Desulfocurvus vexinensis DSM 17965: one gene and its partner. The protein of the gene in region 1 interacts with the protein of each later gene in a pairwise test. Links are inferred from orthologs where the notes say so. Each region holds a gene or a part of one and is shown on either strand. Other genes may lie near its edges.

Region 1 (8,122 bases):
GGCACGCATGCTTGCGGAAATGAAAATATTCGCCCCGCCGGTGGGCCCGTGATGCACGGCGGTGCTCCACAGCACCTCGCGGATCACGGTGTTCTGGGCTTCGAGGTCGAGCCCCGTCTGTTCCCGCACGGCCTGGATCGTGGGCGAATAGTAGTGGCTGTGGATGAAGTCGTCCTGGAGCTTCTCGAACAGCCTGGGGTGTTCGCCCGCGATGCGCACCCATTCCCGGGGCATGGCGCCCTGGGTCCCACCGGTGTTCGCAGCGCCAGCCGCACGCAAGCGTTGTGCCCACGTCGGCGCCTTTTTGTCCAGATATTTTATGAAGTTTCTGATGGCGCCCTTGCGCGATGAGATCTGGTATTTGCCGTAGGACGTGCCTCCGGAGGCGTCGTAGCCGATGGCGAACACCCCGCGCAGGCCGGATTCGAAATGCGCCGAGAGCGCGCCCAGGCTGCTGCGCCGGGCCTCGGCCATGCGCAGGCGGTCCAGGCGGGTCTGGGGCGGGGCGATGGCCGAGGCGGGCAGCTCGGCCAGCAGGGCCGGTTGTCCGGGCTGAGCCGCGCGCACGCTGGCAAACACCGCCCCCAGGCGCCCGGGGGCGCTGGCGGCGGCCAAAAAGGCTTCCTTGTCCTGCGGGTGGAAGGCCAGCTGGTCCACGGGCATGCGGATTTCCGAGCAGGCCACGGCCACGCGCACCGAGTCGAAGACCTCCGGGCCCGGCGCGCGGCGCGCCAGGGCGGGCAGCCGCAGCAGGGGGTGGCGGTCGGCGCTGGCCAGCAGCAGCAGGTCCTCCTCGCCGCCCAGCAGCAGCGGGCCGTCATCGTCCGGCGCCAGGGCGGCCTCACGGGCCAGGAACTGCGCGGGCAGGGGCGAGTGGGCGTGCATGGTGGGCAGGTAGAGGTCGGCCAGGGTGCGGAATTCCTCGGCCAGGCCGGGGTCCTGGGGCGCCCGGGGCGCCTGGGCCGCCGGAGCGGGCGGGGCCGGGTCGGCCCCGGGCAGGAAGACCTTGAGGAAGACTGCCTCCAGCGCGAAGACCAGGAACAGGTAGAAGAACAGGGTCAGGGGGAAGTGCCAGCGGTCCGGCGGCAGGAGCGTCCGCAACCCGGCCCGCGCGCCGTGGCGCAGCTCGGCCCGGGCCAGGGCCCAGGCCCTGCGCCCCTGGCGCCCGGCCAGGGCCGCTGCGGCCATGGCCGCGGCCCAGCGCACGCCAAGGCGGGCGGGAACGGTGCAGAGCGGGCGGAGGAGCAGGGTGCGCAGGGTCATTGCCGGGTGCCGTGCCTCGGGTGTCGGCCTGGGCTGCCGGAGGGCCAGCCTGTGCCGCTTGTGTCGTTTCGGGGCGGCGTCGGGTTCCGGACGCCGGGTACCGGGATTGCGCACATCATGCAATATGCGTACCCGTGTTGTCGAGTCTTTCGGTGGGAAGCGGATGCCGGGCGGGGCGGATCAGGGCGCCACGCGCAGCAGCACCTGGTCGCTGCCCGGGCGCTTGCGCAGCACCAGGCGCGCCCCGGGCGCGATGCGCTCGGGCAGGTCGCCCGCCGCGTCGAAGCCCGCGCGGCTCAGGCGCACGGGCACCACGGCGCCCTCGTCGGTCACCGCCAGCAGGGACAGGAAGGCGTCGTTGGCCAGCACCTCGCGCTCCCAGGCCGGGGCGCAGTCCCAATCCTGCCCCAGGCGCGCCAGCAGGGTGGCGGTGTCTTCGCCGTGGCGGGCGATGCACAGGTGCTCGAAGGGGAACGGGAAGAGGTGCGCCGGGGTCAGCTCCAGCTCCGGGGCCCCGTCGCCCAGCAGGCTGGCGGCGGCGTGCAGGTTGGCCTCGGCCTGGCGCCAGCGGTCGTCGCCCTGGGTGCAGGGCATGGCCGGGGCGGTGTCCAGCCGGTTCCACAGGATGTAGGACAGCACCAGCCCGGCCAGGAACAGCGTGGAAGCGGCACTGGCCGCCAGCAGCCATCTGCGCAGCATGGGCCCGGCTCCGGCCACGGCGTCCCTCCTGCCCGTGCGGGGCTAGTCCTCGCGCGCGGGCCAGCGCGAGGAGTCGTCCTTGAACAGCTTGTAGGTGATGGAATCCATGAGCGCCTCCCAGCTGGCGTGGATCACGTCGTAGGACACGCCCACGGTGGTCCAGGTGTGCGTCTTGTCCTGCGACTCGATGAGCACGCGCACGTAGGAGGCCGTGCCGCCCGTGTCGCGCAGGGCGCCCGAGAGCACGCGGACCTTGAAGTCGGACAGGCGCATGTCGCGCACGGCGGGGTAGAAGCGGTCCAGGGCCTTGCGGATGGCGTTGTCCAGGGCGTTGACCTGGCCCATGCCCGTGGCCGCCGTGTGCTCCACCTGCCCGCCGACCTTGATGCGCACCGTGGCCTCGCTGTAGGGCTCGGCCTGGTCCTCGCGCAGCATGTCCACCACGTTGAAGTGCAGCAGGCGGAAGTACTGCTTGGACAGGCCCATGGCCCGGAAGAACATCAGCTCGAAGGACGCCTCGGCCGAGGAGTATTCGTAGCCCCGGCTCTCGCGTTCCTTGACCTCGGCCAGCAGCTCCATGACCGCCGAGTCGTTCTTGTCCAGCTCGAAGCCGAAGCGCCGGGCCATGAACAGGATGTTGCTGCGCCCGGCCAGGTCGGAGAGCAGCACGCGCTGGCGGTTGCCCACGGCCTCGGGGCGGATGTGCTCGTAGGTCTCGGGGTTGCGCAGCACGGCGGAGACGTGGATGCCGCCCTTGTGGGCGAAGGCCGAGCGGCCCACGAAGGGCTGGCGCATGAAGGGCCGCAGGTTGCAGACCTCGGCCACGAAGGCGCTGGCCTCGGTCAGCCGGGCCAGGGCACCCTCGGGCAGGCAGCGGTAGCGCCCGCCGTGCTTGAGCTCCAGGTTGGGGATGATGGAGCACAGGTTGGCGTTGCCGCAGCGCTCGCCGTAGCCGTTGACGGTGCCCTGGATATGGGTCGCGCCGGCCTCCACGGCCTCCAGGGCGGCGGCCACGGCGGTTTCGGAGTCGTTGTGGGTGTGGATGCCCAGGGTGGCGCCGGGCAGGGCCTTGCGCACGGCGCGCACCATGCGCCGGATTTCCGCAGGCATGGTGCCGCCGTTGGTGTCGCACAGCACCACGGCGTCGGCCCCGGCCTCGTGGGCCCGGCGCAGCACGGCCAGGGCGTAGTCCGCGTTGGCCTTGTAGCCGTCGAAGAAGTGCTCGGCGTCGAAGAACACCTCCTGGAAATGCTGGCGCAAGAAGGCGATGGAATCGCCCACCAGCTCCAGGTTGCGCGCCAGGGGCACGCGCAGGGCCTCGCGCACGTGCAGGTCCCAGGCCTTGCCGAAGATGGTCGCCACCGGGCAGCCCGACTCCACCAGGGCGCGCAGGTTGGGGTCGGTCTCGGCGGTCTTGGACGGGGCGTGGGTGCTGCCGAAGGCGGCGATGCGCGCGTTCGCCAGGCCGTATCCGGCGATCTCCTGGAAGAAGGCGCGGTCGGTCTGGTTGGAGCCGGGCCAGCCGCCCTCGATGTAGTCCACCCCCAGTTCGTCGAGCTTCTGGGCGATGCGCACCTTGTCCGCCGTGGAGAGGTTGATCTCCTCGGCCTGGGTGCCGTCGCGCAGCGTGGTGTCGTAGATGGCGATCTTCTTTGGCATCAGCAGGCGTTCCGGACCTTGTCCAGCTCGAATTTGTCGTGCAGCGTGCGCACGGCCAGTTCGGTGTACTTCTCCTCGATGAGGCAGGTGACCTTGATCTCGGAGGTGGAGATCATCAGGATGTTGATACCCTCGTCGTGCAGGGCGGCGAACATGCGCGAGGCCACGCCGGAGTGCGAGCGCATGCCCACGCCGATGACCGAGACCTTGGCCACGCGCTCGTCGGTGAGCACGCCGGTGGCGCCCAGGCGGTGCTTGATGGCTTCGATGATCTGGAGGGTCTCGTCCAGGTCGGCGCGCGGTACGGTGAAGGTCATGTCCGTGGTCTTGCCGTCGCGCGAGGTGTTCTGGATGATCATGTCCACCACGATGCCCGCGTCGGCCAGGGGCGAGAACAGCGCCGAGGCCACGCCCGGGCGGTCCTGCACGTCCAGGACGGTGACGCGGGCCTGGTCCTTGTCGTATGCAATGCCCGAAACCAGAACGGCTTCCATGCTTTTATCCTCCTGGGTTACGAAAGTGCCGTTGCAGTCCGAGAAGGTGGAGCGGACGTGCACGGTCATGTTGTACTTCTTGGCGAACTCGACGGAACGGATCTGGAGCACCTTGGCGCCCATGCTGGCCATTTCCAGCATCTCGTCGTAGCTGATCTTGGGGATCTTGCGCGCCGTGGAGCACAGGTTCGGGTCGGTGGTGTAGACGCCGTCCACGTCGGTGTAGATTTCGCACACATCGGCGTTGATGGCCACGGCCATGGCCACGGCGGAGGTGTCCGACCCGCCGCGGCCCAGGGTGGTGATGCGCCCGTGGCAGTCCACGCCCTGGAACCCGGCCATGACCAGCACGTCGTGGCTGTCCAGCATGGCGCGCAGCTTGTCGCTGTTGATGCCCAGGATGCGGGCCTTGCCGAAGCGCGAATCCGTCTCCACCTCGGCCTGGAAGCCGAGCAGGGAGCGGGCCTTGAGCCCGGCGTCCTTGAGCAGCATGGCGAACAGGGCCACGGAAATCTGCTCGCCGGTGGAGACCAGCGAGTCCATCTCCGCCGCGTCGGGGCGCGGCGACCATTGGCGGGCCATGGCGATGAGCCGGTTGGTCTCGCCAGCCATGGCCGAGAGCACCACCACGACCTTGTTGGCCCCGCCGCAGTGCGCGGAGCGGACCTTGGCCAGCACCTGGCGCATGCAGTCCAGGTTGGCCACGGAGGTGCCCCCGAATTTCTGAACAATGATGCCCATCTCGCTTCACTCCTGGGGACGGGTTTGCGGATCTGGCGCACCGTAATCGATTGCCAGCGCGTGAAGGGTTTCCTTGGCCTTCTTTCCCGCCGCCGTCAAGACCACCGTGCGCACGGCGGCGTCTTCGGGCCAGCGCAGCAGCAGGTGCTCTGCGGGCCAGTGGGCGCGGTCCAGGTACTGGGCCCATTCCACCACCACCAGCAGCCCGGGGTCGTGCAGGTATTCCAGCAGGGTGTCGTCGGGCCCCAGGCCTTCCAGGCGGTAGAGGTCGAAGTGCGCGGTCTGCGGGTCGGTGGGGTAGAGGTTCATGATGTTGAAGCTCGGGCTGGACACGCGGGCCTGCCCGCCGCCGGGCAGCGCGGGCGCCAGGGCGCGCACCAGGGTCGTCTTGCCCGCGCCCAGGCCCCCGGAGAGCAGCACGGCCTGGGCCGGGCCCGTGGCCAGGAGCGCGCGGGCCAGGGCCCGGCCCAGGGCCAGGGTCGCCGCCTCGTCGGGCAGCTCCAGGGTCAGGGTCGCGCGTTCACCCATCGGGGCTAGGCCGGGCCGTCCAGCAGGGTGCGCAGGATGTCCTCCTTGCCGATGACGCCCACGAGCTTGCCCTTGTCCACCACGGGGATGGTGTGGAGCTTGCGGTCCACCATCAGGGTCGCCACCTCGGCGATGGGCGTGTCGGGCGCCACGGTCACGGGGTCGGGGCTCATGGCCTGGCCCACGGTGAGCGCGGCGATGCGCTCCATCTCGCGCTCCAGGTCGCGCGTGGACGACAGGGGGATCAGCCCGTCCAGCAGGGTGAAGACCGAGGGCAGGCGCAGGGTCTTCTGCTGGGCCACCAGGTCGCTCTGGCACAGCACGCCCACCAGGGCGCCGGAGGCGTCCACCACCGGCAGGCCGTTGACGCGCGCGTCCAGCAGGGTGCGGGCGGCGGTGGCGATGTCGGCGTCGGGCGCCAGGGTGATGGGCTTGGGAGTCATGATATCCTTGGCCTTAAGCATCGGGGTCGTCCTCCGGGGTGAGCGTCGTTGGCATGGATTGCGGGAAATCGTCAAAGGCCGAAAGCAGGGCCCGGGGCAGGGCGGCGGCGATCTCCGAGGCCAGGGCCCCGCGCAGGGGCGCCCGGGCCTGCACGGCCTCGCCCGCCAGCCCGTGCCAGTACACGCCCAGGCAGGCGGCCTCGGCAGGGGGCAGGCCCCGGGCCAGCAGGCTGGCCGTGAGCCCGGCCAGCACATCGCCCGACCCGGCCACGGCCAGGGCGGGCACGGCAAAGGGCGCCAGCCACGCGGCGCCCCCGGGCTCGGCCAGCACCGTGCCCGCGCCCTTGAGGGCCACCACTGCGCCCAGGCGCGCAGCCAGGGCCCGGGCCGCGCCGGGGCGGTCGGCCTGGATGGCCGCGGTGTCCGTGCCCGCAAGGCGCGCGGCCTCGCCGGGGTGCGGGGTGAGCACGGCGCAGCGCCGGGCCAGCTCCGGGCGCCGGGCCAGCCAGTACAGGGCGTCGGCGTCGGCCAGCACGGGCGGCAGGGACAGTTCGAGCAGTGCTTCAAGAAACGCCAGGGCGCCGGGCTCGCGGCCCAGGCCCGGGCCCAGGGCCAGGGCGTCGAAGCGCCCCAGGGCCGGGGCCAGCGCGGCGGCCAGGGCCGCGCTCCAGCCGTGGCCTTCGCCCAGGGGCAGGGTCATCACGTCGGGGCACCCGGCGCGGACCTCGGCGGCCAGGGCCCCGGGGCAGGCCACCGTGGCCAGCCCGGCCCCGCCGCGCAGGGCGCCCAGGGCCGCCAGCAGCGGCGCCCCCGTGAGCCCGCGCGAGCCGCCCACCACCAGCACATGCCCGGCGCGGCCCTTGTGCAGCAGCGGGTCGGGCTGCGGCGCCAGCAGGGCCGTGCCCGCGGTCAGCAGGGCGCAGCGCGCCGGGGCCTGGCGCAGGAGAAACCCGGGGATGCCGATGGGTTCGATGTGCAGTTCGCCCGTCCACGGCCCGGCCTCGGGCAGGGCCGTGCCCAGCTTGGCGGCCTGGAAGCAGACCGTGGCGTCGGCCATGACGGCCACGGGGCAGGGGCGGCCCGTGGCGCCGTCCAGGCCCGAGGGGATGTCCAGGGCCAGGACGAAGGCCTCGCGGCCCAGGCGGTTCACGGCCTGGACCCAGCCCTGGGCCTCGGGGCGCAGGGTGCCGGAAAAGCCCGTGCCCAGCAGGCCGTCCACGATGAGGTCCGGGGCGGCCCCGAAGTGGGCCAGGGCCACGGCCTCGGGGTCGCGCGCGCCCAGGCAGGCCACGGGCAGGCTCATGCGCCGGGCCAGGCGCAGGTTGGCCGCCGCCGCGCCCCTGTAGCGCCGGGCGGGCGCGGTATGCAGCACCAGCACCAGCGCCCCGGCGTCGGCCAGGTGCCGCGCGGCCACGAAGGCGTCGCCGCCGTTGTTGCCGCCGCCTGCCAGCACCAGGGCCCGCAGGCCCGGGGCGTCGCCCAGGGCGTCCAGGGCCACTTCGGCCCCGGCGCGCCCCGCATTTTCCATGAGCACTTCCTGGCGCAGGCCGAACTCGTGGATGGCCGCGCGGTCCCAGGCGGCCATTTCGGCGGGCAGGGGCAGGGGCAGGGCGTGGGGGATGCGGCAGGTCACAGGCTCTCCAGGACGACCACGGCGGCGGCGGTGTCGCGGCCGTGGGTCAGGCTGACGTGGGCCCGGGCGCCGCCCAGGGCCCGCAGGCGCGCGGCGGCCCCGCCGGACAGGCGCAGCTCGGGCTGGCCCGAGGGCAGGCGCAGGATTTCCATGTCCTGGAAACCCACGCCCGAGGCGATGCCCGTGCCCAGGGCCTTGGAAGCGGCCTCCTTGGCGGCGAAGCGCGCGGCGAGGTAGGGCACGGCGCGCGCGGGCGGCATGGCCTCCAGCTCCGCCGGGGTCAGGATGCGGCGGGCGAAGCGGTTCCCGAAGCGCTCCAGGGTCGCCTCCACCCGCTCCAGTTCCACCACGTCCAGGCCCAGGCCGACGATCATGGGCGGCCTCCTAGGCGGCGAAGGTGCGGATGATGTCGTTCATTTCCCGCACGGCCTGGGAGATGCCCACGAAGGCCGCACGCGCGATGATGCTGTGCCCGATGGAATATTCATTAATGCCGGGAACCTGGGCGAAGGGCAGGATGTTCACGTAGTTCAGCCCGTGGCCGAGGTTGACCCCCAGGCCCAGGTCGCGGGCCTGGGCCACGGCGGCCAGCAGGCGCTCCAGCTCGGCCTTGGCGGCGGCGGGGCTGGCGGCGTCGGCGTAGTGCCCGGTGTGCAGCTCGA
Region 2 (5,427 bases), on another replicon or contig:
GTCCCCCGGCGAGTTCACCGCCCTGCTGCGCGGCTTCGCCCCCCTGCCCCCCGAGGAGGCGCCCCTGGCCGCGCTGGCCGGGCGCGCCCTGGCCCGGGACGTGACCGCCCGCGAGGACCTGCCCCTGGTGGACCGCTCGTGCATGGACGGCTTCGCCGTGCGCGCCCGCGACCTGTTCGGCGCCACCGAGGCCAACCCGGCCTACCTGGAGCTGATGGCCGAGCTGGCCATCGACGTGCAGCCCGATTTCGAGCTGGCCCCGGGCCACTGCGCGGCCATCGTCACCGGCGGCACCCTGCCCCGGGGCGCCGACGCGGTGGTCATGGTCGAGCACACCGCCGACCTGGGCGCGGGCACCATCGAATTCCGCAAATCCCCGGCCCCGGCGGACAACGTCATGCTACGCGGCGAGGACGCCCGGGCCGGGCACACGGCCCTGGCCGCCGGAACCGTGCTGCGGCCCCAGGAGATCGGCCTGCTGGCGGCCCTGGGCTTCGAGGCCGCCACGGTGCGCGCCCGGCCCCGGGTGGCCATCCTGTCCACCGGCGACGAGCTGGTGCCCGTGGCCGCCACCGTGCGCCCGGGGCAGGTGCGCGACGTGAACTCGCACACCCTGGCCGCCCTGGCCCGCGCCGCCGGGGCCGAGCCCGTGCTGCACGGGCTGGTGCCCGACGAGGCCCGGGCCCTGGAAGCGGCCCTGGCCGCCGCCGTGGCGGACAGCGACGTGGTGCTCGTGTCGGGCGGCTCGTCCGTTGGCGTGCGCGACCTGACCCAGGCGGCCATCGAGGCCCAGCCCGACGCCCGCATCCTGGCCCACGGCGTGGCCATCAGCCCGGGCAAGCCGACCATCCTGGCCCGGGTGGGCACCAAGGCCGTGTGGGGGCTGCCCGGGCAGGTGACCTCGGCCCAGGTGGTCATGCTGGCCTTCGGCTGCCCGCTGCTGCGCCACCTGGCGGGCGACGCCGGGGCCTTCGACCCGGCCCGGCGGCGCACGGTGCGCGCGCGCCTGGCGCGCAACGTCCACTCCAAGCCCGGGCGCGAGGACTACGTACGCGTGGCCCTGGAGCGCGACGGGACCGGAGCGCTGGCTGTGCCCCTGGCGGGCAAGTCGGGCCTGCTGCGGACCCTGGTCCAGGCCCGGGGGCTGGTGTGCATCCCCGCCGAAAGCGAAGGCATGGACGCCGGGGCGGCGGTGGACGTCTGGCTGCTGGACTGAGCCGCCCGCCGTCAGGCACTTGAACTCCCCCGCTTTTTCAAGCACACCTGTCTTCAGGGACATCTGTCTTCGACACCCCGGCGGCCCCGCCGCTGCCCCCGCCCCGCCCCAAAGGAGGCCACGCCATGAAGCGCAACATCTATCTGGACACCGTGCCCATCGAGGAAGCCCTGGAGCGCGTGCGCGCCGCCCTGGACCGCGACGCCCTGCTGGGGGTGGAAACCGTGCCCACCCACGAGACCGCCGGACGCGTGACCGCACACGGAGTGTATGCCAAACTGTCATCGCCTACGTATCACAGCGCAGCCATGGACGGCATCGCCGTGCGCGCCGAGGCCACCTTCATGGCCCGCGAGGGCCAGCCCCTGACCCTGGCCCGGGGCCGCGACTTCGTGGCCGTGAACACCGGCAACCCCCTGCCCCCGGGCATGGACGCGGTGATCATGGTCGAAAACGTGGTCCAGGCCGACGACGACGCCGTGACCATCGAGGCCCCGGCCTTCCCCTGGCAGCATGTGCGGCGCATCGGCGAGGACATCGTGGCCACCGAGCTGCTCATGCCCCAGAACCACCCGCTCTCGGCCTACGATGTGGGCGCCCTGCTTTCGGCGGGCATCTGGGAGCTCGACGTCCGCCGCCGGGTGAAGATCGCCATCATCCCCACCGGCGACGAGGTGCTGGACTTCACCGCCCGGCCCGAGCCCAAGCCGGGGCAGGTGGTGGAGAGCAACTCCCAGGTCTTCGTGGCCCTGGCCCGGGCCTGGGGCTTCGAGGCCACGCGCGTGCCCCCGGTGCCCGACGACCCCGAGGCCCTGGCCGGGGCCGTGGCCCGGGCCCTGGCAAGCGACGCGCACATCGTGGTCATCGGCGCGGGCTCGTCGGCGGGCAGCAAGGACTACTCCCGGGCGATCATGGAGCGCTTCGGCACGGTGCTGGTCCACGGCATCCAGGCCATGCCCGGCAAGCCTTCGCTGCTGGGCGTGGCCGGGCCGGAGCACGGCGGCAAGCTGCTGGTGGGCGCGCCGGGCTATCCCGTGAGCGCGGTGGTCTGCTTCGAAGAGCTGCTGGCGCCCCTGGCCGCCTGGATGACGCGCAAGATCGCCCGCCGCCGCCCGCGCGTGCAGGCCGAACTGACGCGCCGCGTGCCGTCCAAGCTGGGCATGGAGGAATTCCTGCGCCTGTCCATCGGCCGGGTCGGCGGCAAGTACGTAGCCACGCCCCTGGCGCGCGGGGCGGGCATGATCACCACCATGACCCGCGCCCAGGGCCTGATGCGCATCCCGGCCAACGCCGAGGGCGTGGAGCAGGGCGAGACCGTGCAGGCCGAGCTGCTGGTGCCCGCCGCCGCCCTGGACGACATCCTCGTGGCCGTGGGCTCCCACGACAACACCATGGACCTGCTGGCCGACGCCCTCATGGGCCGCCAGGCGCCCATCCGCCTGGCCTCGACCCACGTCGGCTCCATGGGCGGCATCATGGCCGTGAAGAACGGCTCCTGCCACCTGGCGGGCATCCACCTCTTCGACCCCGAGTCCGGCGACTACAACTTCCCCTTCCTGGACAAGTACCTGCCCGGGCGCGAGCTGACCGTGGTCAACCTGGCCATCCGCCACCAGGGGCTGATGGTCGCCCCGGGCAACCCCAAGGGCATTGCGGGCGTGGCCGACCTGGCCCGGCCCGACGTGCGCTTCATCAACCGCCAGCGCGGCGCAGGCACGCGCATCCTGCTGGACGACCACCTGAAGCGGGCGGGCATCGCCCCCGAGGCCGTGGCCGGGTACGACAAGGAGGAGTTCACGCACATGGCCGTGGCCGTCAACGTGCTCACCGGCGCGGCAGACTGCGGCCTGGGCATCCGGGCCGCGGCCCGGGCCCTGGGGCTGGACTTCGTGCCCCTGGCCCGCGAGCGCTACGACCTGCTCATCCCCTCGGCCCACCTGGAGGACCCCAAGATCCAGGCCATGCTCGAGCTGGTGCGCGACGCGGCCTTCCAGGAGCGCATCAAGGCCCTGGGCGGCTACGAGACGGCCCTCACGGGCCAGACCATGCGCCCGGGCCTGGGCCTGGGGGAAGACGCATAGGCTCACCGCCGGACGGACACGGCCCGGCAGCTTATGAGGCCCCGTGGTTGAGCCATTGCGCGCCGGGGCAGACACCCCGGTGCGGGCGGCGGGGGCCGCAGGGAGTGGGCTCCGGGAGGCAGCGGTCCAGGGACCTCAGGCGCGAGGGCGAAGGGGCAGACAGGCGCCGCCCCCGAAGGGCGCGACCCGGGGTGCCTGCGGCGGAAGGGGCGAAAATTGCGCGGCGGCGCGGCTCCGCCCTGGCTGGCGGGGGGAGCCGCGTCCCGAACGCCGCCCCGCAGCGCGGTGGCGCAGAGGCAGGAAACCCCAGGGCGCGGACGGCAGGCCGCCGCAACGGCGACAGGTCCGCCGGGCCACGGCGATGGGCCGCCCCGCCGCCCTGCCCGTCAGGCCCCGCCGCCCTGCCCGCGCCGGGCCCAGCGCCTGCGGGCGAACTCGCCCAGCACCACGGCTCCGGCCTGGGCCACGTTGAGGGAATCGAAGGGCCGGGCCATGGGGATGGTCACGCAGGCGGTGGCCCGCTTTTGCACCCCCGGGCGCACGCCCTTCTCCTCGTTGCCCAGCACGAGCACCGCCGGGGTGTACAGGGGCGCGTCGAACAGCGGCACGGCCCCGGGCTCGGCCACGGTGGCGTAGACGTTCCAGCCCTGGTCCAGGGCCTGGTCCAGGGCGCGGGCCAGGTTGACCACCCGCGCCACGGGCAGCCGGGCCAGGGCCCCGGCGCTGGCCTTGGCCGCCGCGCCGCCCAGAAAGGCCGTGCGGTCCTGCGGCACCACGAGCCCGGCGCCGCCCAGGGCGTACAGGGTCCGCGCCAGGGCGCCGACGTTGCCGGGGTCCTGGACCTGGTCCAGGGCCAGCAGCAGCGGCAAGGGCGCGTCCAGGGCCGTGCGCAACAGCTCCTCGAAGCTCGCGTAGCCCGCCTCGCGCACCCGGGCCACGACGCCCTGGGTGTTGCCCGGGAACAGGCGCTCCAGCTCCACGCGCTCCACCAGCCGGAAGCGCACCCGGGCACGCTTGCAAAATTCGACGATTTGTGAAATCTCTAGCCCACGTGCCCCTTTCTGCAGGAACACCGTATCCACCCGCTCGGGTGCGGCGTCCAGCAGTTCCAGCACGGGCTTGCGGCCCGGAACGACGCTGTCCTGGCCTGACTCCTGACTTGCTTTCATGTTCTTTTCCTTGTGGATAAGGCTCTTTGCCCGAGGCTGAATCTGCCTACGGCGCCTGGGTGTTGTCCATAAAATTCTTGACGGGCTCTCGTGTTTTTCTAGATAGTTTCTAAAGTTTACCCCGGGAACTGCCCGTTTTCACCCGGAAAACCTCAAGAGAACGGAAACCAAAGCTTATGCACAAATCCCTGGTCCGCGCAATCGCGCCTGTGCTGTTCGCGGTGCTGCTCCTGGGGGCCCTGCCCGGCTGCGCCATGAAAAAACCGGTGGCGGACGCGGACCTGGCCGCCCCGCCCGACGCGCGGCACGAGGCCTCAAGAGCTTCCCGGCCCGACCTGGCCCCCCGCCTCGACGACGACGCCCTGACCCAAGACGAAGACACCCCGCTGACCGCCGAAGAACGCAAGGCTCTGGAAAGCGACTTGGGCATCACCTTCGAACTCGACGAGCGCGACACCGAAGAGGTCCGCGCGTTCTTCACCTATTTCACCCACAAGGGCCGCAAGCATTTCGAAGCCTGGCTCAAGCGCTCGGAGCGCTATCTGCCCTATGTGCGCCGGGTGTTCGCCGAGCGCGGGCTGCCCCACGAGCTGGTCTACCTGCCCTTCGTGGAGAGCGGCTACAACACCGCCGTGCGCTCCCGCGCGGGCGCCCAGGGCATGTGGCAGTTCATGCCCTTCACGGGCAAGAAGTACGGGCTGCACGTGGGCTGGTGGCTGGACGAGCGCAACGACCCCTACAAGGCCACCCACGCCGCCGCCGACTATCTGACCAAGCTGCACGGCGACTTTGGCGACTGGTATCTGGCCCTGGCCGCCTACAACGCGGGCGAAGGCCGCGTGGCCAAGGCCATCGCGCGCAGCGGCTGCGATGACTTCTTCGAGCTGTCGCAGATGCAGCAGGGCAAGACCAAGGGCGGCCGCCGCTCCTACTACCTGCCCCAGGAGACGCGCCATTACGT

The links. The genes of interacting proteins can lie anywhere in the genome.
Region 2: the proteins of G495_RS18010 (region 1) and G495_RS0108900 interact in binary tests that used the Escherichia coli proteins (3 or more experiments, as listed by UniProt). The link is inferred for Desulfocurvus vexinensis DSM 17965 from one-to-one orthologs.

The regions. Positions count from the first base shown.
Region 1 is NZ_JAEX01000005.1:248,813-256,934, forward strand. What follows is about bases 5,151-8,122. They hold G495_RS18010 (NAD(P)H-hydrate dehydratase), read right to left. Parts: upstream 7,461-8,122; coding sequence 5,841-7,460; downstream 5,151-5,840. Other genes in these bases: tsaE (tRNA (adenosine(37)-N6)-threonylcarbamoyltransferase complex ATPase subunit type 1 TsaE), read right to left, coding at 5,151-5,384; G495_RS0106720 (CBS domain-containing protein), read right to left, coding at 5,390-5,848; G495_RS0106730 (holo-[acyl-carrier-protein] synthase), read right to left, coding at 7,457-7,834; G495_RS0106735 (pyridoxine 5'-phosphate synthase), read right to left, coding at 7,845-8,122. Also shown: G495_RS20285 (VgrG-related protein), read right to left, coding at 1-1,263; G495_RS0106700 (hypothetical protein), read right to left, coding at 1,444-1,962; cimA (citramalate synthase), read right to left, coding at 2,005-3,621; G495_RS0106710 (aspartate kinase), read right to left, coding at 3,621-4,856; more of tsaE, read right to left, coding at 4,863-5,150. UniProt on the Escherichia coli protein: Bifunctional enzyme that catalyzes the epimerization of the S- and R-forms of NAD(P)HX and the dehydration of the S-form of NAD(P)HX at the expense of ADP, which is converted to AMP.
Region 2 is NZ_JAEX01000010.1:70,675-76,101, forward strand. Bases 2,576-5,427 are described here. They hold G495_RS0108900 (TrmH family RNA methyltransferase), read right to left. Parts: upstream 4,467-5,427; coding sequence 3,684-4,466; downstream 2,576-3,683. Other genes in these bases: G495_RS0108895 (molybdopterin biosynthesis protein), read left to right, coding at 2,576-3,297; G495_RS0108905 (LysM peptidoglycan-binding domain-containing protein), read left to right, coding at 4,643-5,427. Also shown: G495_RS0108890 (molybdopterin molybdotransferase MoeA), read left to right, coding at 1-1,216; more of G495_RS0108895, read left to right, coding at 1,342-2,575. UniProt on the Escherichia coli protein: Specifically methylates the ribose of guanosine 2251 in 23S rRNA.